Regions from separate parts of the Mesorhizobium sp. M0159 genome, predicted to be linked through region 1. Evidence: predicted binding sites of a transcription regulator. Region 1 holds the regulator's gene; each other region holds the start of a gene.
What was found. The regulator PhoB, encoded in region 1, activates phosphate uptake and scavenging genes when phosphate is short. The targets are predictions, from matches to a motif close to TGTCATNNANCTGTCAT.
Positions count from the first base shown of each region.

Region 2: the regulator PhoB is predicted to act here: its motif matches at 3,617-3,633, upstream of NKJ32_RS17995 (PhoX family protein).
Region 3: the regulator PhoB is predicted to act here: its motif matches at 3,321-3,337, upstream of ppk2 (polyphosphate kinase 2).
Region 4: the regulator PhoB is predicted to act here: its motif matches at 2,239-2,255, upstream of phnC (phosphonate ABC transporter ATP-binding protein).

Region 1 covers NZ_JAMYTF010000054.1:16,790-21,587, reverse strand. The annotation lists gene pstC (phosphate ABC transporter permease subunit PstC) at 1-743, shown strand, start outside; gene pstA (phosphate ABC transporter permease PstA) at 747-1,598, shown strand; gene pstB (phosphate ABC transporter ATP-binding protein PstB) at 1,595-2,398, shown strand; gene phoU (phosphate signaling complex protein PhoU) at 2,431-3,138, shown strand; gene phoB (phosphate regulon transcriptional regulator PhoB) at 3,155-3,844, shown strand; gene NKJ32_RS30270 (ROK family protein) at 3,854-4,798, opposite strand, start outside.
Region 2 covers NZ_JAMYTF010000017.1:33,612-38,409, forward strand. The annotation lists partial or broken gene NKJ32_RS17965 (C40 family peptidase) at 1-18, shown strand, start outside; gene NKJ32_RS17970 (helix-turn-helix domain-containing protein) at 145-948, opposite strand; gene NKJ32_RS17975 (SMP-30/gluconolactonase/LRE family protein) at 1,064-1,924, shown strand; partial or broken gene NKJ32_RS17980 (sodium-independent anion transporter) at 1,961-2,184, opposite strand; gene NKJ32_RS17985 (phosphatase PAP2 family protein) at 2,444-3,145, opposite strand; gene NKJ32_RS17990 (hypothetical protein) at 3,160-3,498, opposite strand; gene NKJ32_RS17995 (PhoX family protein) at 3,700-4,798, shown strand, end outside.
Region 3 covers NZ_JAMYTF010000011.1:86,385-91,182, forward strand. The annotation lists gene NKJ32_RS14200 (DUF8605 domain-containing protein) at 1-77, shown strand, start outside; gene hemB (porphobilinogen synthase) at 165-1,196, shown strand; gene NKJ32_RS14210 (dihydrofolate reductase family protein) at 1,597-2,244, shown strand; gene ppk2 (polyphosphate kinase 2) at 2,294-3,214, opposite strand; gene NKJ32_RS14220 (aldo/keto reductase) at 3,495-4,538, shown strand; gene NKJ32_RS14225 (hypothetical protein) at 4,652-4,798, shown strand, end outside.
Region 4 covers NZ_JAMYTF010000008.1:229,626-234,423, reverse strand. The annotation lists gene phnE (phosphonate ABC transporter, permease protein PhnE) at 1-150, opposite strand, end outside; gene phnD (phosphonate ABC transporter substrate-binding protein) at 310-1,218, opposite strand; gene phnC (phosphonate ABC transporter ATP-binding protein) at 1,309-2,157, opposite strand; gene NKJ32_RS11900 (DapH/DapD/GlmU-related protein) at 2,393-3,010, opposite strand; gene phnL (phosphonate C-P lyase system protein PhnL) at 3,007-3,714, opposite strand; gene phnK (phosphonate C-P lyase system protein PhnK) at 3,941-4,717, opposite strand; gene NKJ32_RS11885 (alpha-D-ribose 1-methylphosphonate 5-phosphate C-P-lyase PhnJ) at 4,714-4,798, opposite strand, start outside.

The DNA of each region.
Region 1 (4,798 bases):
CACTGGCGCCGATCTACGGCACCCTGGTCACGGCGGCCATCGCCATACTGATCGCGGTTCCGATCGGCATCGGCATTGCAGTCTTTCTCACCGAGCTCTGCCCGCGCCCGCTCAGGCGCCCGATCGGCATAGCGGTCGAGCTGTTGGCCGGCATTCCTTCGATCATCTACGGCATCTGGGGCCTGTTCGTGTTCGCGCCGTTCCTGCAGACGGCGATACAGCCCTTCATCATCAACGTCTTCCACGGCGTGCCGGGACTATCCAGCCTTTTCGCTGGCCCTCCTTACGGCATCGGCCTTCTGACCTCGGCGCTGATCCTTGCCATCATGGTGCTGCCCTTCATCACCTCGATCACCAAAGACGTCTTCGATACGGTGCCGGCGGTGCTGAAGGAATCGGCCTACGGCATCGGTTGCACGACCTGGGAAGTGACCCGGCGCGTGGTCATTCCCTATACCCGCATCGGCATCATGGGCGGCGTCATGCTTGGCCTCGGCCGGGCACTCGGCGAAACCATGGCAGTGACCTTCGTCATCGGCAACGCGCATCGCATCAGTGCCTCCCTGTTCGCACCGGGCACGACGATCTCGGCGACCATCGCCAATGAATTCACCGAGGCCGACGGCGACCTCTACACCTCCTCGCTGGTGGCGCTCGGCCTGATCCTCTTCGCCATCACCTTCCTGATCCTTGCCGCCGCCCGCTATATGCTGATGCGGATCGACGCCCGTACGGGAGCCTGACCGATGTCGACATCCTCATCGCTCCACAGCCGCCGCAAAGCCAGGAATTCGGTGATGATGGCGCTTTGCGTCGTCGCCGCCGGCATCGGGCTTGCCTGGCTGGCGCTCATTCTCGGCGCACTGGTCTATAAGGGCACAGCCGGGCTTTCGCTCGCGGTCTTCACCGAGATGACGCCACCACCGGGCGAGGCCGGCGGCCTGCTCAATGCCATCGCGGGCAGCCTGCTGATGACGATCATCGCCGTTGTCGTCGGCACGCCGATCGGCGTGCTGGCGGGAACCTACATGGCCGAGTATGGACGCTTTTCGCGCATCACCACCGTCGTCCGCTTCATCAACGACATCCTGTTGTCGGCGCCGTCGATCATCATCGGCTTGTTTGTCTATGAGCTGATGGTGCGGCCAATGGGACATTTCTCGGCCATTGCCGGCGCCGTTGCGCTTGCCATCCTGGTCATTCCGGTGGTCGTGCGCACCACTGAAGACATGCTCAACCTGGTGCCGAACGCGTTGCGTGAAGCCGGTGCCGCGATCGGCGCGCCACGCTGGGTGGTGATCCGTTCGGTCGCCTACCGCGCCGCATTGTCCGGCATCGTCACCGGCATATTGCTGGCGATAGCACGCATTTCCGGCGAGACGGCGCCGCTGCTCTTCACCGCGCTCAACAACCAGTTCTGGAGCAGCAATATCAACGCGCCGATGGCCAGCCTGCCGGTGACCATCTTCCAGTTCGCTCTCAGCCCTTACGAGGAATGGCAGCAACTGGCGTGGACCGGCGCACTCATAATCACCCTGACGGTTCTGGGCTTGAGCATCCTCGCCCGCAGCCTTACCGGACGCAGAGAGGACAGATGACACAGATGTTGTCCCCAGACATGACGATGGCCGAAACGGTCGCCGAGAAGACGAAGATCGAGGTCAAGAATCTCAACTTCTACTACGGCCAGAGCAAGGCGCTGAAGGACATCAGCCTGTCGCTGCCTGAGCGCAGTGTCACGGCCTTCATCGGCCCTTCGGGCTGCGGGAAATCGACGCTGCTGCGTGTGTTCAACCGCATCTATGAGCTCTACCCAAAACAGATGGCCGAGGGCCAGGTGCTGCTCGACGGCAAGAACATTCTCGACCGGTCGCAGGATCTCAACCTCCTCAGGACCAAGATCGGCATGGTGTTCCAGAAGCCGACGCCGTTCCCGATGTCGATCTACGAGAACATCGCCTTCGGCGTCAGGCTCTACGAGAACCTCGGCAAGTCCGAGATGGACGGCCGCGTCGAACAGGCGTTGAAGCGCGCCGCGCTGTGGAGCGAGGTCAAGGACAAGCTCAACGCCAGCGGCTTGAGCCTATCTGGCGGCCAGCAGCAGCGGCTCTGTATCGCCCGCACCGTGGCCGTGAAGCCGGAAGTCATTCTGCTCGACGAACCGGCTTCGGCCCTCGACCCGCTGTCGACTGCCAAGATCGAGGAACTGATCGACGAATTGCAAGCCGACTACACGATCGTCATCGTCACCCACAACATGCAGCAGGCGGCGCGCGTGTCGCGCCAGACCGCCTTCATGTATCTGGGTGAACTGGTCGAGTTCGACCGGACCGAGAAGATCTTCACGTCGCCCCGCGAGAAGCGCACGCAGGACTACATCACTGGCCGCTTCGGCTGAGCCGTTCCGATCATGCATATGAGGACAGGACCATGGGCGAACACACAGTCGCTTCTTTCGACGAGGATCTCGAGCAGATCAGCAAGCTGATCCGCGACATGGCCGACCTCGCCGGTTCGATGGTCGGCGGGGCGACCAAGGCCCTGTTGAATTCCGACAACGTGCTGGCGCAACGCGTCGTTTCCGACGACGCCATCATGGATGCGCGTCAACGCGAACTGGACGACCGCGCCATAACCCTGATCGCCAAACGCCAGCCGATGGCCCACGATCTTCGCCATGTGGTCGGAGCGATCCGCATGGCGGGCGACCTCGAACGCATCGGCGATCTTGCCAAGAATATCGCCAAGCGCGTGAGTGCGGTCGGCCTCAGCGCCACGCCGCGGGACCTGTCGCATTCCATCGACGCGATGGCGCAGCTGGTTCTCATCCAGGTGCAGGGTGTCATCGAGGAATATGCTGCAGGCGATGCGGCCGCGTTGGCCAAGCTGCGTGCCGCCGACGAGCGCATCGACGTCAAATACACGTCCGTGTTCCGCGAGCTCTTGACCTACATGATGGAAGATCCGCGCAACATCACCGCTTGCACGCACCTGCTGTTCTGCGCCAAGAATCTGGAGCGGATCGGCGACCATGTCACCAACATCGCCGAAAATGCGTATTATGTGCTGACCGGCGAGCAATTGCCGGTCAATCGTCCGAAGCAGGACGAAACGACAATGTCCGCACCGGTGACATGATGGGGGTGCCCAGCCGATGATCGCACCACGCATAATGGTGGTGGAGGACGAGGAGCCGTTGGGTGTGCTGCTCCGCTACAATCTCGAATCCGAAGGCTACCAGGTCGAGGTGGTGACACGCGGCGACGAAGCCGAGATCCGTTTGCAGGAGAATGTGCCCGACCTTTTGGTGCTCGACTGGATGATACCAGCGGTTTCCGGCATCGAGCTCTGTCGTCGGTTGCGGGTGCGCCCCGAAACCGAGCGGCTGCCGATCATCATGCTGACCGCGCGCGGCGAGGAGAGCGACCGGGTGCGCGGTCTTTCGACCGGCGCCGACGACTATCTGGTCAAACCGTTTTCGACACCGGAATTCATGGCCAGGGTCAAGGCGCTGCTGCGGCGCGCCAAGCCGGAAGTGCTGTCCAGCGTGCTGAAGGTAGGCGACATCGTGCTCGATCGCGAATCGCACAGGGTCTATCGCAAGAAGAGCGAAATCAGGCTCGGGCCGACCGAATTCCGGCTGCTCGAGTTCATGATGCGGCATCCGGGCCGTGTCTTCTCGCGCAGCCAGTTACTCGATAATGTCTGGGGCGAGACAATCTACATCGACGAACGCACCGTCGACGTGCATGTCGGGCGGCTGCGCAAAGCCGTCAACAACGGCCGGATGCCGGATGTCATCCGCACCATCCGCGGTGCCGGCTATGCGATCAGGGAAGATTGACCCGCCTGGTCAGGCTACGTTCTTTCTGACGCTGGGCCTCATTTGCGCGCCCGGCGCGAAAATCTCCTGGTCGACGAAGCTTAACGCCCGCATCGCGCAGCCTTCGCGGATCAGCGGCAATTCGTTCGGCTCTGTATCGAAGGAGATCGAGCCTGAATGCTGGCCGCCGGCGGTCTGGGCGATTGCCTTCCGCATGGCCGGCTCGATCAGATCGAAGGCGGCGGCACTGGCGCCGACCATCGCGACCGGTGCCGGATCGATCAGCGCGAACAGCGAGCCGAGACCGAAACCCAGCGCTTCGCCGGCCTTGCGGTAGGCCTCGCGTTCCGGCCCATCTTTCTCGCGCGCCCGGGCCGCCAGTGCTCGCATGTCGGCGTCGCTGACGTCGGCGACCGGCTCGCTGTCTTCGCTCATCTGCCTGGCGTTGCGCCAGATGGCGTAGTTGCCGGCATAGGCCTCGATGCAGCCGCGCCGCCCGCAACGGCAGAGCGCGCCGCCCGGACGATGGATCATGTGGCCAAATTCGCCGCCCGAGGAATGCGTCCCGGTGAACAGTTCGCCCTTCAGCACCAGCCCCATGCCGATGCCATGCGAAAGCAGGATGGCGATGAAGTCGTCGCGATAGCGATCCGGATTGCGCCAGCGCAAAGCCACCGCCATCATGTTGCAGTCGTTCTCCACCGTTGCCGGGATGCCGAATTCGTCCTCCAGCATGTCGGCAAAGGCGATGTCGGTCTGCGGCGTGATCGGCGACCACAGCATGGCGCGTGCAGGGGAGTCGGTAATGCCCTGAATCGCCAGGGCGATGCGGGCGACACTGCGGACGTCAAGGTCTGGATCCTGCAGCCGGCGCCGGACGATGGTCATGCATTCACGGATCAGCTCGTCGCGCGGCATGGTCAGCGTGTCCAGCCGGCGCTGTTCCTCGGCGACCACCTGTCCCGTATAGTCGAT
Region 2 (4,798 bases), on a different contig from region 1:
AACAAGACCGCCGAATAGCCGCTCGATCTTGTGTTTGAGCAGGGGACCCTCTGAGAACCGGTTTGCTGCCGATACTCAGGGGTAAGAAGCTCAGTCAGACTGGCTGCCGCCAACAGCCCGGACTCGGTCGTTCTGCATTTAGACCTAGGCCGGCAGACGTCGTCCGTTTGCGGCAGCCGCAACTCGATCGTCCGTCCGTGCGCCTGCGTCGCGCGGATGCGGCCCGATCGGCATGATCACCGGGAACGGCGTTGCGCCGAACGCAAACGTCCATTTGTAGCCGACCAGTCCGTCTTCGGGCGTCGTGTGCTGGTCGTGATGAGCAAGCAATTTGGCGCGCTCCGCCAATTCCTCCGCCTCGCGCCTGACCATTTCCGCCGTTTCCGGCCGCATCCGCCTGGAGAAGCTGACGAACGTCGACTCGCGCTCAAGATGGGTGATGGCCCAGCCGATGAAATTCTTGTTGGTCGTCTCGAACAGCGGCCGCAATGGCCCGTCGAAATTCCACTGGATCGGCGCCTCGACCAGCAGCCTTGCCGACAGGCCGCGACCGAGCGCGACCAGGCCGAGTTCCTCGAGCTCGCGCAGATAGAGGAACATCGAAGCCTCGCTCAGCCCTTGTGAGCGCATGATGCCTTCGGGCGTGAATTTCTCGGAAAGCATGACAAAGACGAACAGCAGTGCCGGCTGCCCGGCGAGCTTGCGCTCGATCTCCGGCGCGATCTGGTTGGCGGGTCCTGGTCCTCTGTTCATAGAGCCGAGCACGTTCTCCAACTCTACGCCGGCGGCAGTGCAGATCTCCATCAGCCGGTCGAGCTTGCAGTTGCGCTCGTGGAAGATGCGCTTCACCGTCGGCTCGGAAACACCCATCCGCTCGGCAAGGACGCGATAGGTGATGCCCTTTGCCTTAAGCGTCCGCTTCAGCGCTTCGAAGATCAGGCCGTTCATGGGATGCACCTCTTTTGCACGATTTGGTATCAGCCTTCGGTACTAGTCCTGATAGATCTTCCCGAAAAGTATCGAAAGGCCTAGCTCTCCGCTAGTCCATTACAGGAGACTAGCCATGAAGAGCCTCTTCACCTCGATACTTCTCGCCCTGGTCGGCATCGCGGCCGCGCCGGCAGTTCAGGCCGCTGAACTCTGGCGCACCGGCGGCCTCGAGCAGCCTGAATCGGCGCTGTTCGACGCCGCCGGCCAGCGCGTTATCGTCTCGAACATCGTCGGTAATCCCGGCGAAGCCGACGGCAACGGCTATCTGTCGATCCTGTCGATGGACGGCAAGCTAGTCACGCAACACTGGACCGACGGCATGGACGCGCCCAAGGGCATGGCGATTGCCGGCGGCAAACTCTACGTCGCCGACATCACCCATGTGCGCGTCGTCGATCTCGCAAGCGGCAAGCTAACATCGACGATCGACGTGCCGAACGCGGTCTTCCTCAACGACGTGACCGCCGACGCGTCCGGCAAGATCTACGTCACGGATATGCTTGCCGATACGATCTATCGCATCGACGGCGACCGGCCCGAACTGTTCGTCAGGGATGCGGCGCTTGCTTCGCCGAATGGCATCTTCGCCGATGGCGGCCGGCTGATCGTCGCTTCCTGGGGCAAGGGCATCAAGCCCGACTTCAGCACCGCGGAGCCGGGCGGCCTGCTCTCGGTCGATCTTGCTACCAAGGCCGTTTCGCCACTGCCCGGCGCGGAAAAGTTTGCCAACCTCGATGGCGTCGTTGCCATCGGCGGCAGCATCTACGCCACCGCGTATATGACCGGCACGCTCTACCGCTACAAAGCCGGCGGCACGCCGCAAGCGGTTGCGACGTTCAAGCCGGGCAGCGCCGACATCGGCACCGACGGCAAGTCGACAATCTTCGTGCCGCTGATGAACGACGGCGAGATCGCGGCATTGGGCCTCGACTAAGCCAGCCATCGGCTCAGGCGGCGGGCGCGGCTTTCTTCAGCTGCGCCCGCGATCCGTGATCGAGGCGGCATAAGTCACCAGCGGCCGCTTGACGCCGTGGTTGATCAGCATGCGGCGTATCTGCGGCGAAGCGCCTGATATAATGAAGCGAACGCCGGCGCGGCTCGCCTTGTGGGCCGCACCCTCGATGACATTGGCCGCCGTTGATCGAAGAACGGCACCGCCGAACAGTCGAGGATGAAGTTCCTGCGCTGGCGCGGTCGGCGACGTCTTCCTGCACCAAGGATTGATGGTCTGCCTCCAAACATGCAGCACTCTTTGCCAGCCGATGCGCTGTCATGCTACAAACCTCGGCATCGTTTGGCGGGACATCCACTGCGATCCCGATTTCACAGGCACGACTTCAAAAGGATGAGCGGGTGAAGATATTCAAAGCGTTGGCGACCTCGACAGCCTTGCTGTCGATGGTTTTCCTGCTGGCAGGCTGCGGTCATGGCCTGATCAACAGGCTGATTTGAGTCAGGTGCCGTCGGCCCGCCCAAGCCATCGCTGCAGGAACCGTGCCGCAAGCCAGCACAGCATCGCCCAGGCAAAGCCGGCGCACCAGCCGGCCAATACGTCGGACGGCCAGTGGACGCCGAGATAGATGCGGCTGATGCCGACCACCACCGTCGTCAGCACCGCCAGCCCGAGTACATAGATCTTCGTTGTCCGCCCGGGCAAAAACCGCGCCGCCATGCTGCCCAGCGTCAAATATGTCACCGCCGACAGCATGGCGTGGCCGCTCGGAAACGAAAGCGATGCCACATCGGCGAGATGCGAGACCAGATCAGGGCGCGGCCGGTCGATGTCGAATTTCAGCACGCTTGACAGGAGCTGGCCGCCCGCTACCGCGACGAACATGAGAAGCGCCGCGCCTGGCCTGCGGATAAGGAGCAGGTAGACGATCATTGCTGCCGTGATCACCACCAGTACGCTGGCGCTGCCGAGGCTGGTGATGTCGCGCATCGCCCCTTCCAGCCACGCCGGTCCGATCGGATTGTCGGGCTGCCCGGCCTCGCGGAAGGCAAGCAGGATTTCGGTGTCGAAGGCATGCGGCGTGGTGGCCCGCGCCAGCTCCATCAGCTCCTCGAACCCCCACAGCCCGCCGGCAATGACCAGCCCGGCAAGCAGAACCGGGAACTCCAGCCAGTTGCGCAGTCTGCTTGCAATCTTCTTCATCGGCCCGATCGCAGTTACAGCCTTTGCAGATAGGGCCCGAGCGTGATCAGCGCCACAGCTGCGATGGCAAGCACGATGCCGGTTGCCTGTAAGGCATTGACGCGCTCGCCGAAGAAGACCAGCGCCACCACATTCACCGACACCAGCTGGATCACCGCCGACAGGCTGAACGACACCGACATGCCGAATTCACGGATCAGCCTCAGCATGATCAGATTGCCCAGCGAATAGAGCGCCAACGTCAGCACAATCTTGCCGAGGCTCGGCGCCAGCCCCCACTGTTTTGCGGCCATCGCCGCCAGCAGGAAGATCACCGTCGAAACGCAGAGCTGCCCAAGTCCCCAGAAACTCACTTTTGTTCTCTCCCGATGTGTCCCTACGCGCCTGCCGCAGCTCTTGTTTCCGAAGCGACGGTCGCGGTCAAGCGGGGCCGATGTTGGATACGAAATCGCAGGTGGCAATTAGCCGGCATGTCATCAAACTGTGACCTGCCGGCGATACCGGACTGGCCAGGCAACACGCTCCAGCAATCCATCCAGCCAGAGGCAGGCCCTATGACCGAACATCGCACCCCTGACGCCCATTTCCGAACCAGCCTGCTCGAGGAAAACGACGGGCCAGGAGCCAATCTCACCGACAACCGCACCATGGGTGAGATCATCGCCGCGCGGTTCTCGCGCCGCGGCTTCCTCAAGAGCTCGCTTGCCGTCTCGGCCATAGCCGCTACCGTCAGCCCGCTGGCGCTGATCACTGCCGACAACGCCCGCGCCGCCGAAGGCTCCGCCTTCGCTTTTGACGAGCTCGAGGCCGGCATCGACGACAAGCATCACGTCGCACCCGGCTATGACGCCGATGTACTGCTGCGCTGGGGCGATCCGCTGTTCGCCGATTCGCCGGAATTCGATCCGAGAAAACAGTCGGCGGAAGCCCAGGCCAGACAATTCGGCTACAACAACGACTATGTCGGCTATATCCCGATCGACGGCTCGGCCGAGCACGGCCTGCTGGTGGTCAACCACGAATACACCAATCCGCACCTGATGTTTCCGGGCCTCGTCACCATCGTCGACGGCAAGGCCAAGCAGGCGCCCCTCAGCAAGGAACAAGTCGACGTCGAGATGACGGCGCATGGCGGCACTATCGTCGAGATACGCAAGGTATCAGGCAAATGGCAGGTCGTTCGCGACGGCAAGCTCAACCGCCGCATCACCTCCAACACCGAGATCGCGCTCTCCGGCCCGGTCGCCGGCCACGACCGCGTCAAGACCAGCGCCGATCCGACCGGCACGAAGGTCATCGGCACCGTCAACAATTGTGCTGGCGGCGTCACGCCGTGGGGCACCTATGTCATGGCCGAGGAGAACATCCACGGCTATTTCTCGGGCGAGCTGCCGCAGGGGCATAAGGAAGCCGCCAATTACAAGCGCCTCGGCATTCCCGAAGGTGCCTATGAATGGGCAGCGCATTACGACCGTTTCGACATCGGCAAGGAGCCGAACGAGCCGAACCGCTTCGGCTGGATCGTCGAGGTCGACGTCCAGGCTCCGACTTCGGCGCCGAGGAAGCGCACCGCGATGGGGCGCTTCAAGCATGAGGGCGCCGAATCGATCGTCGCCAAGGATGGCCGTGTCGTCTTCTATCTCGGCGACGACG
Region 3 (4,798 bases), on a different contig from region 1:
TCAGCTTCGACGAGGCATTCCGCGTCGCCATGCGGGGTGCTGCGCAGATCCTATCGGGCAATGGGCAACCAGAATAGCGCCCGACAGGACCGCTGGCACAATCGTGTCGCATTGGTCAGCAGCGAAAGCTCGTGGTAAAAGCCGCCCGATCCGGAGTTTTTGCGATGAACAAATTCACCCCTGCAAAGCCTGCCGGCGCGCGCAGCGTCGACGAGATCACCGGCAGCCGGCGGCTGCGGCGCATGCGCAAGGCCGATTGGTCGCGCCGCCTTGTCCAGGAGAACCGGCTGTCGGTCGACGATCTGATCTGGCCGATCTTCGTCGTCGACGGCAGACAAGTGCGCGAACCGATTGCCGCCATGCCCGGCGTGTTCCGCCTGTCGCTCGACCTCGCCGTCAAGGAGGCTGAGCGAGCGGCCAAACTTGGCATTCCGGCGATCGCCACTTTCCCCAATGTCGAGCTCGGCCTGCGCGATCAGACCGGTTCGCATATCCTCGATCCGGAAAACATCATCAACCGTGCCACCCGCGCCATCAAGCACGCGGTGCCGGAGATCGGCATCATCACCGACGCCGCGCTTGACCCTTTCACCTCGCATGGCCATGACGGCATCTTGCGCGAGGGCATTATCGTCAATGATGAAACGGTGGAGCAGGTGACGGCGGCGGCAGTCATCCAGGCGGCGGCGGGGGCCGACATCATTGCCCCCTCGGACATGATGGACGGCCGGATCGGTGCCATCCGCGATGCGCTCGACGCCAATGGATTTCAGGATGTGGCGATCATGTCCTATGCGACCAAGTTCGCATCCGCCTTTTACGGCCCCTATCGTGAGGCGGTCGGCACCGCCGGCCTGCTCAAGGGCGACAAGAAGACCTATTACATCGACCACGCCAATTCCGACGAAGCGGTGCGCGAGGCCGAGCAGGATCTCGCCGAGGGCGCCGACATGCTGATGGTCAAGCCCGGCCTGCCCTATCTCGACATCATCCGGCGGCTCAAGGACGAGTTGCAGATGCCGACCTTCGCCTATCAGGTCTCGGGCGAATATTCGATGATCAAGGCCGCCGCCGCCAATGGCTGGATCGATGGCGAAAAGGCGATGCTGGAATCGCTGCTCGCCTTCAAGCGCGCCGGCTGCGACGGGATTCTCACCTACTTTGCGCCCGAAGTGGCGGCGATGCTCAAGGGGTGATGCGCCTTTGTAGCGTCTACATCGAGTAGTGTTCGTTCGTCCAAAGCGCGACATGGAACGCCGCAGGACATCGCTTCAAGTTTACGCTGCCCCTCGTTGCCCTGCCGGGCATTTCTCGCCGTAAAGTGGCAGGGAGAAAGACGCGTTCGTAAAAGATTTCACCAATCTCCAGCGTTGCAAAAATATCGACGTTGCGGCCAGCCCCTTCTCCCCGTCACTATACAGGGAGAAGCTGCCGGCAGGCGGATGACGGGCGGCGCCGACATTGAGATTAGTTATTCCAACATGATTTGGAAGCGATTGCCCCGCCGGCGATTCAAAATACCGCTTGCAAAATGCAATCAGTTAAGCTACCCCGATAACTGCTTGCATCTCACAATTGGTTATCGAGGAGGCTCTCATGTCCAAACTTCGCGTCAGCGCTTTCACCTTGTCGATCGACGGCTTCGGCGCCGGTCCCGACCAAGACCTGAAGAACCCGCTGGGTGTTGGCGGGGAAGCCCTGCACGAATGGATGTTCGGCACCCGCACCTTCCGCAAGATGGTCCTCGGCAAGGATGGCGGGACCACGGACACTGACGAGGCGTTCGCCGCGCGCAGCTTCAAAAACATCGGCGCGTGGATCCTGGGCCGCAACATGTTTGGGCCGATCCGCGGCGAATGGCCGGATGACAGCTGGAAAGGCTGGTGGGGTGACAACCCGCCCTACCATGTGCCGGTCTTCGTGCTCACGCACCATCCACGTGATCCCATTGTCATGGAGGGCGGCACGACCTTCTATTTCGTGACCGACGGCATCCACTCAGCGCTGGAGAAGGCGAAAGCAGTGGTTGACGGCAAGGATGTACGGCTGGGCGGTGGCGTTTCTACGATCCGGCAATATCTCAAGGAAAAGCTCATCGACGAAATGCATCTGGCGATCTCACCGGTCCTGCTAGGCGCCGGCGAGAGCCTTTTTGCCGGCATCGACATGCCCAAGCTCGGCTATCGCTGCAGCGAGCAGGTCGCGACGCCGAAGGCCACGCATGTCATCATCGAGCGCACCTAGCTTGTTGCAGGGCGCCGCCATGGAGGCGCCGCCTTCCTCGCCGCTTTAGTCAGTACTTCTCCGGCACATACAGTTCGCGCGGCAGTACCTGGCGCTCGTATTCGGGATTGAAGACGCGCTCCGGCAGTGTGATCTCTTCGTGCGGCACCTCCTCATAGGGCATCTGCTTGAGCAGATGGTCGATGCAGTTCAGCCGTGCCCGCTTCTTGTCGTTGCCCTCGACGATGAACCACGGGGCTTCCGGAATATTGGTGCGGGCGAACGTTTCTTCCTTGGCCTTGGTGTACTGCTCCCAGCGCACGCGCGACTGGAGATCCATCGGCGACAGTTTCCATTGCTTCATCGGGTCATGGATGCGCATCAAAAAGCGCATCTGCTGCTCCTCGTCGGTGATCGAAAACCAGTATTTGACAAGCGTAATGCCTGAGCGGACCAGCATGCGTTCGAATTCCGGAACGTCGCGGAAGAACTCCTCGACCTGATCCGGCTGGGCAAAGCCCATTACCCGCTCGACGCCGGAGCGGTTGTACCAGGAGCGGTCGAACAGCACGATCTCGCCGCCGGCCGGCAGATGCGGAACGTAGCGCTGGAAATACCATTGCGACTTCTCGCGCTCGGTCGGCGCCGGAAGTGCTGCGACGCGGCAGATGCGCGGATTAAGCCTCTGGGTGATGCGCTTGATAACACCACCCTTGCCCGCCGAGTCGCGGCCCTCGAAGACCACGACGAGCTTCTTCTTGTGATAGGCGACCCAGGATTGTAGCTTGATCAATTCGGATTGCAGCGTGATGAGATTGCGAAAATACTGCAGGCGGTCGATCGATGGCGGATGCGCATTCTTGTAGATCTTGGCGATCTCCATCGACAGCGCCGGCTCCGAGATTTCCAGCTCATAATCTTCGTCGAGCGTGTCGGCGAGTTCCGCTTCCAGCCAGTCCCTGGCCGGGGAATTCTGTTTTATCTCGGTCATTTGCGCTGCTCCGCTTACAGGCCTTGTCGGCCGCTGTCAGGCGCTCTGCCGCCCGGCCCGGCGGCCGGAAATCGAAGCGCTGGACCGATGTTAGTATAGGTCGGCAATGACGGTTTTATTGCAGCCACTACTGCGCTGGCTGTGCGTTCAATCCGCAAGATGTGATCGAGCTTGCCCTGCGGGGCGGGCGACAAGCGGAACGAATTATCCTACAAATGCCCGGTTCACTGAGGGGCTGTCGTTTGCAACGCCCTTTCCCGATAAATCGTGAGGATACGACATGGAATACCGCACTCTCGGCCGTTCCGGGCTGAAGGTTTCGACCCTGACCATGGGCACCATGACATTCGGCGGCGGCGGCGCGTTTTCGGCGGTTGGCAAGACCGACCTCGACGAGGCGCGTCGGATGATCGACCTTTGCATCGATGCCGGCGTCAATGTCATCGACACCGCCAACGTCTATTCGAACGGGGTGTCGGAAGAGATCATCGGCGAGGCGCTCGGCGGCAAGCGCAAGGGCGACGTGTTGATCGCCTCCAAGGCGCGCATGCGGATCGGCAAAGGCCCCAATGATGAAGGCCTGTCGCGCTACCATCTGATCCGCGAATGCGAGAGGAGCCTGAAGCGCCTCAGGACCGATGTCATCGACATCTATTTCCTGCACGAGTGGGATGGCCTGACACCGCTTGAGGAAACCATCGCCGCGCTCGACACGCTGGTCGCGCAGGGCAAGGTCCGTTATGTCGGCTGCTCCAATTATTCCGGCTGGCAAGTTATGAAGGGGCTTGGCATCAGCGACCGTCAGCACCAGCCGCGCTTCGTCACCCAGCAGATCCATTACACGCTGGAAGCGCGCGAGGCCGAGTATGAATTGTTGCCGATCTCGGTCGACCAGGGGCTCGGCGTGCTGGTCTGGAGCCCGCTTGCCGGCGGGTTGCTGTCCGGCAAATACCACCGTGACCAGCCGACCGCCCGCCAGCTCAGCGGCTGGTCGGAACCGCCGATCCGCGACGAGGACCGGCTGTGGCGGATCGTCGACACGCTGATCGATATCGGCAATAACCACGGCGTGTCGCCGGCGCAGGTGGCGCTTGCCTGGCTGCTCGGCCGGCCCGCCGTCAGCTCGCTGGTGATCGGCGGACGAACCGAAGCGCATTTCAAAGACAATATCGCCGCTACAAGCCTGGTGCTTGGCGATGAGGAGCGCACACGCCTCGACGTGGTCAGCAGGCCGCCCGTGCTCTATCCCTACTGGCACCAGCAATTCACGGCAAAGGACCGGTTCGGGCCGGCCGATCTCGTCCTCGACCGCGACGGCGCCTGAAAAGCCGGGCTCTCCGGACTGCGCCGAGATATGGAGCCCGATCGTGCCTTGCGGTGTTGTGTTTGCGGTCCAATGCTCCTAGGCAAAGGCCAAGCACAATGAAAGGAAACGATATGGCACGAGCACCGAACTACGGTCAGGAACGCAAGGAACGCGACCGGCAGAAGGCTGCCAAGAAGGCGGAAAAGCAGGCTGCCAAGGTCGCAGCCAAGGAGCGATCGAAGCCCGAGGGCGAGAGCGAGTCCCAAACCAAAACCGAA
Region 4 (4,798 bases), on a different contig from region 1:
CTCGTCGGCGAACCACATGGCTGTGCACATGGCGACAAGCAGTGAGCCGATGCCGAGCGCCGTGTAGAACCGGCGCAAGGACGTCTGGCGTCGCCAGGCGTCTGCTGCCTGCCGGACCGCGTCTGAACGAATTGTAGCGGCGAAGGTCATACGGGGTCACGAGCGGACACGCAAAAAGGGCGGCGACCGCATCGGCCCGAAAGTTGACTTTCGGAAAGCACGATGCGGCATCTAAGTGTTAGAGCGTACTTTGTGCGTCCAAGTGGACGCACGTCGCTCTAATGGACGCCGCCCTTTCCGCAATTGTCGTCAGCCGCCGATCGCGGCTTTGCGGGCTTCGACGATGACGCTGTAGAAGTCCGGCTTCACCGGAACATAGCCGGTGAAATCGCCGCCTTCGATGGCCTCGAAGCAAGGCTTGTCCTTGGCCGGCAGGCTGGTGAAGAAGTTGGCGAGCTTGGCGCTCATATCGCCGCCGAGTGCGGTGCGCACGACCAGCGGGCCGTTCGGGATCAAGCCGGAGCGCCAGACTTCGACGAAATCGTTGGGGTCCACGGCGCCCTTGGCGACTTCCTTGTGGAAGGTGCCGGAGGTGTAGCCGTTCTTGAAGTCGCCGATGCCAGAGGAATCGTCAACCGCAACATCGACCTTGCCGTCGCGAACGGCGAGGAGGTTGTTCTCGTGGCCACCATTGAACTGTGTCGAGGCGAAGAAGGTTTCGTTCGAAGCGCCGGTGTCTTTCGGGATCTGGGTCAGCGGGATCAGGTAGCCGGAGGTCGAATCCGGGTCGGCATAGCCGAGCTTCTTGCCCTTGGCCGACTTGATGTCGGTGATGCCGGACGACTTCAGCGCAAGGCCGATCGAATAATAGCCGGTCGCGCCGTCGGTCTGCTGGGTGGTGAGGATCGGGGTCACGGCGTTCGGATCCTTGAGGTAGACGCTGGCATAGCCCGACGCGCCAAGCTCTGCGAAATCGAGCGTGCCGCCGAGCAGGCCCTGGATAACGCCGTCATAGTCGGCGGCCGGGAACAGCGAGACCTTCTCGAAGCCGAATTCGGACTTCATGTGATCGGCGAGGCACTGAAAGTTGCGCAGCCGGTCCGCTTCGTTTTCACCGCCAAGGATGCCGATGCGGAATTCCTTGATATCCTGGGCGTGAGCGGCGCTTGCCGCGATGGCGAGCAATGAAACGGCGCCAAAAACCATCTTCCTGAACATTATCTCTCTCCTGTTGGTCCCGGCCTCGCGCCGGTAGCGTTCGAATTTTTTGACAGGTGCCTTTGACGCGGGCGGGCGATCAGGCCGTTCTCAATATCCCGGGAATGCGGGCTCGAGCGGTCCGGCGGATGCAGCGATTTTCTGTTTGATGGCGACACTGGTGGAGGTGATGGCCTCGGAGATTTCGCCGCCATTGCTGTCGGCGCCGTAGACCATGCGCACGGCCTCGCGGTTGAGGGCTTCGGGCGGGCCGTCGAAGACGACCTTGCCGGCGGCCATGCCGATGATGCGGTTGCAGTAGGTGCGGGCCGTATCCAGCGTATGCAGATTTGTGATGACGGTGATGCCCTCGCGCAAATTGATGTCCTGCAGCGAATCCATCACCACCTTGGCGTTGAGCGGATCGAGCGAGGCAATCGGCTCATCCGCCAGCAACACCTTCGGCTGCTGCATCATGGCGCGCGCAATCGCAACGCGCTGCTGCTGGCCGCCGGAAAGTGTGCCGGCCGGCTGCAGGGCGGTGCGGGCGATGTCGAGGCGCTCGAGGGCTGCAACCGCCTCGGCGCATTCACCGCGGGAGAACATGCCAAATAGGTTGGACAGCGTCGAGCGGTGGTTGAGCCGGCCGAGCAGCACATTGGTCAGCACATCGAGGCGCGGCACGAGATTGAACTGCTGGAAGATCATGGCGCAGTCGCGCTGCCATCGCCGGAGCGGCGAGCCGCGCAACCCGGAGACCTCGACGCCGTTGAACAGGATGGATCCCTGGCTGGGATCGATGAGGCGGTTAATCATGCGCAGCAGCGTCGATTTGCCGGCGCCGGAGCGGCCAATGATGCCGACCATCTGGCCTTGCGGAATCGCGATGTGAACATTGCTGACGGCGGTGTTCTTGCCGAACCGGCGGGTGACGCCGCGGATTTCGAGCGTAGCTGACATGGTGCAGGCTCCAGTCCAATCGCAATTGAAGGTCTGTTTACCCTGGCTAGCGCAGCCGCATGAACCTGCGGTGTCGGAACGATGTCAGTTTTGTTACTGCCCACAGCCTGGAGCGGGGCGGGATCAACTCGGCGCGAGAAGCTCGAATGGTGAATGGTGATAAGAACGGCTTCCCTGAGCCTCGAAACCTGTCCGCTGCCCCCATTCACATTCACCATTCACCATTTCACGACCCTCAGCCGCCATATTTCTCCAGAAACGCCTCCGCCGACAATTCCCGAAAATCGTCGAGCGCGGCGCGCAGCCTTGCGTGGTCCCAGTCCCACCAGGCGAGCGCCTGGTAGCGCTCCGCGGTGCGGCGGTCGAAGCGTTCGCGGATCGGCTTGGCCGGTACGCCGGCGACGATGGTGTAGGGCGCGACGTCCTTCGACACCACCGCACCGGCACCGACCGCCGCGCCATCGCCGACGGTGACGCCCGGCAGGATGGTCGAGCCGTGGCCGAGCCAGGTGTCGTGGCCGATGGTGACGCGTTTGGCGCGGCGCTTGGCGAAGAATTCGCTCTCGTGCTCGGCGTCGTCCCAATAATCCGAGGCGCGATAGGTGAAATGGTGCAGCGTCGGCCGCCAGGTCGGATGGTTGGTAGCGTTGATGCGCACGCTTGCGGCGATGTTGGCGAATTTGCCGATCGTTGCGCACCAGACGCCGCAGTCCTGCATCATGTAGGAATAGTCGCCGAGCGTGCTTTCGGAAACCCGGCAGCGCTCGGCGATCTCGGTCCAGCGGCCAAGCGTCGAGTTCTCGACTTCCGCCGTCTCGTGGATCAGCGGCGCCTCCGACAGTTTCCTGGTCATGCGGCGATTTTCCCGGCGGCGAAGGCGGTCACGTCGATGACGCGGTCGGCGACCGCCTCACGCACGTCGTGATCGTGGAAGATGCCGAGCAAAGCGACGCCCGCTGCCTTCTTGGCGACGATCAGGGAAATCACCACATCGCGGTTCCTGGCATCGAGCGAAGCGGTCGGCTCGTCGAGCAGCAGGATCGGGTGCTCGGTGATGAAGCCGCGCGCGATGTTGACGCGCTGCTGTTCACCGCCGGAGAACGTCGCCGGCGGCAGCGCCCAGAGCTTCTCCGGCAGGTTGAGCTGCGCCAGCAAGGCGCGTGCCTTGCCGTGCGCGACCTCGCGCTCCTCGCCGCGCTCGACCAGCGGTTCGGCCACGACGTCGAGCGCAGAGACACGCGGTACGGTGCGCAGGAACTGGCTGACATAGCCGATGGTAAGCCGGCGCACGGCAAGCACGGTGCGCGGGCTGGCCGAGGCGAGATCGATGAGCCCGCCCTCGTGCTGGACGATGATCTGGCCTTCATCGGCGGCATAATTTCCGTAGAGCATTTTCAGGATCGAGCTCTTGCCGGCGCCGGACGGGCCGCCGAGCACGGCGCATTCGCCGGCCCTGATCGCGAACGAGACACCGGCGACCACCGGCAGTTTGATGCCGTCGCGCAGATGCATGGTGAAGCTCTTCGCGACATCGGAGACAACGAGCGGGGTTGCCATCAGAGCGTTCTCCAATCGTCATTCGTCTGCGGGCCAACACCCCCCTCTGGCTTGCCCTCTTTGCCAAAACTTGCCATCTCCCCCTCAAGGGGGGAGATTGGCAGTCGCATTCGGTTTCGCCATTCTCCTGTGTCGCAGAACGGGCGGGCCATAAAAGCTGCTGATCTCCCCCCTTGAGGGGGAGATGGCCGGCAGGCCAGAGGGGGGTACGCCGGAGCAATCATCGTCACACCTGCAGAATCGAGGAGACAAGCAACTGGGTATAAGGCGCGCGCGGATCGTCGAGGACGCGGTCGGTGAGGCCGCTTTCGACGACGCGGCCGTCCTTCATCACCATCATGCGCTGCGACAACAGCCGCGCCACGGCGAGATCGTGGGTGACGACGATGGCGGCCAGGCCGAGATCGGTGACCAGGCCGCGCAACAGATCGAGCAGGCGCGCCTGCACCGAGACGTCGAGGCCGCCGGTTGGCTCGTCCATGAACACCAGCCGCGGCCCGGTGACGAGGTTGCGGGCGATCTGCAGGCGCTGGCGCATGCCTCCGGAAAAGGCGCGCGGCTCGTCGTCGATGCGATCCTCGTCGATCTCGACGCGCGACAGCCAGTCGACGGCGGTGGCGCGGATTTTTCCATAGTGGCGGTCGCCGACCGCCATCAACCGCTCGCCGACATTGGCGCCGGCCGACACCGTCATGCGCAGCCCGTCCGCCGGGTTCTGATGGACAAAACCCCAATCGGTGCGCATCAGGAAGCGGCGCTCGGCCTCGCTCATGCGGTAGAGTTCGCGAAACTGGCCGTCGCGCATCCGGTAGCTGGCGGTGCCGGAACTGGGCAGCAGTCGAGTTGACAGGCAGTTGAGCAGCGTCGTCTTGCCGGAACCAGATTCGCCGACCACCGCCAGCACTTCGCCCGGCCAGAGGTCAAAAGTGACGTTCTCGCAGCCGACGCGCGAGCCGTAGGATTTGGACAGCGCCGAAACGCGCAGCAAAGGTTCGTCGGTCATTGCTTCTCCTTACCCTCCCCCTCGTGGGGAGGGTCGGCGCGTAGCGCCGGGGTGGGGGGTGAGGCGGTGGCAGTACCCCCA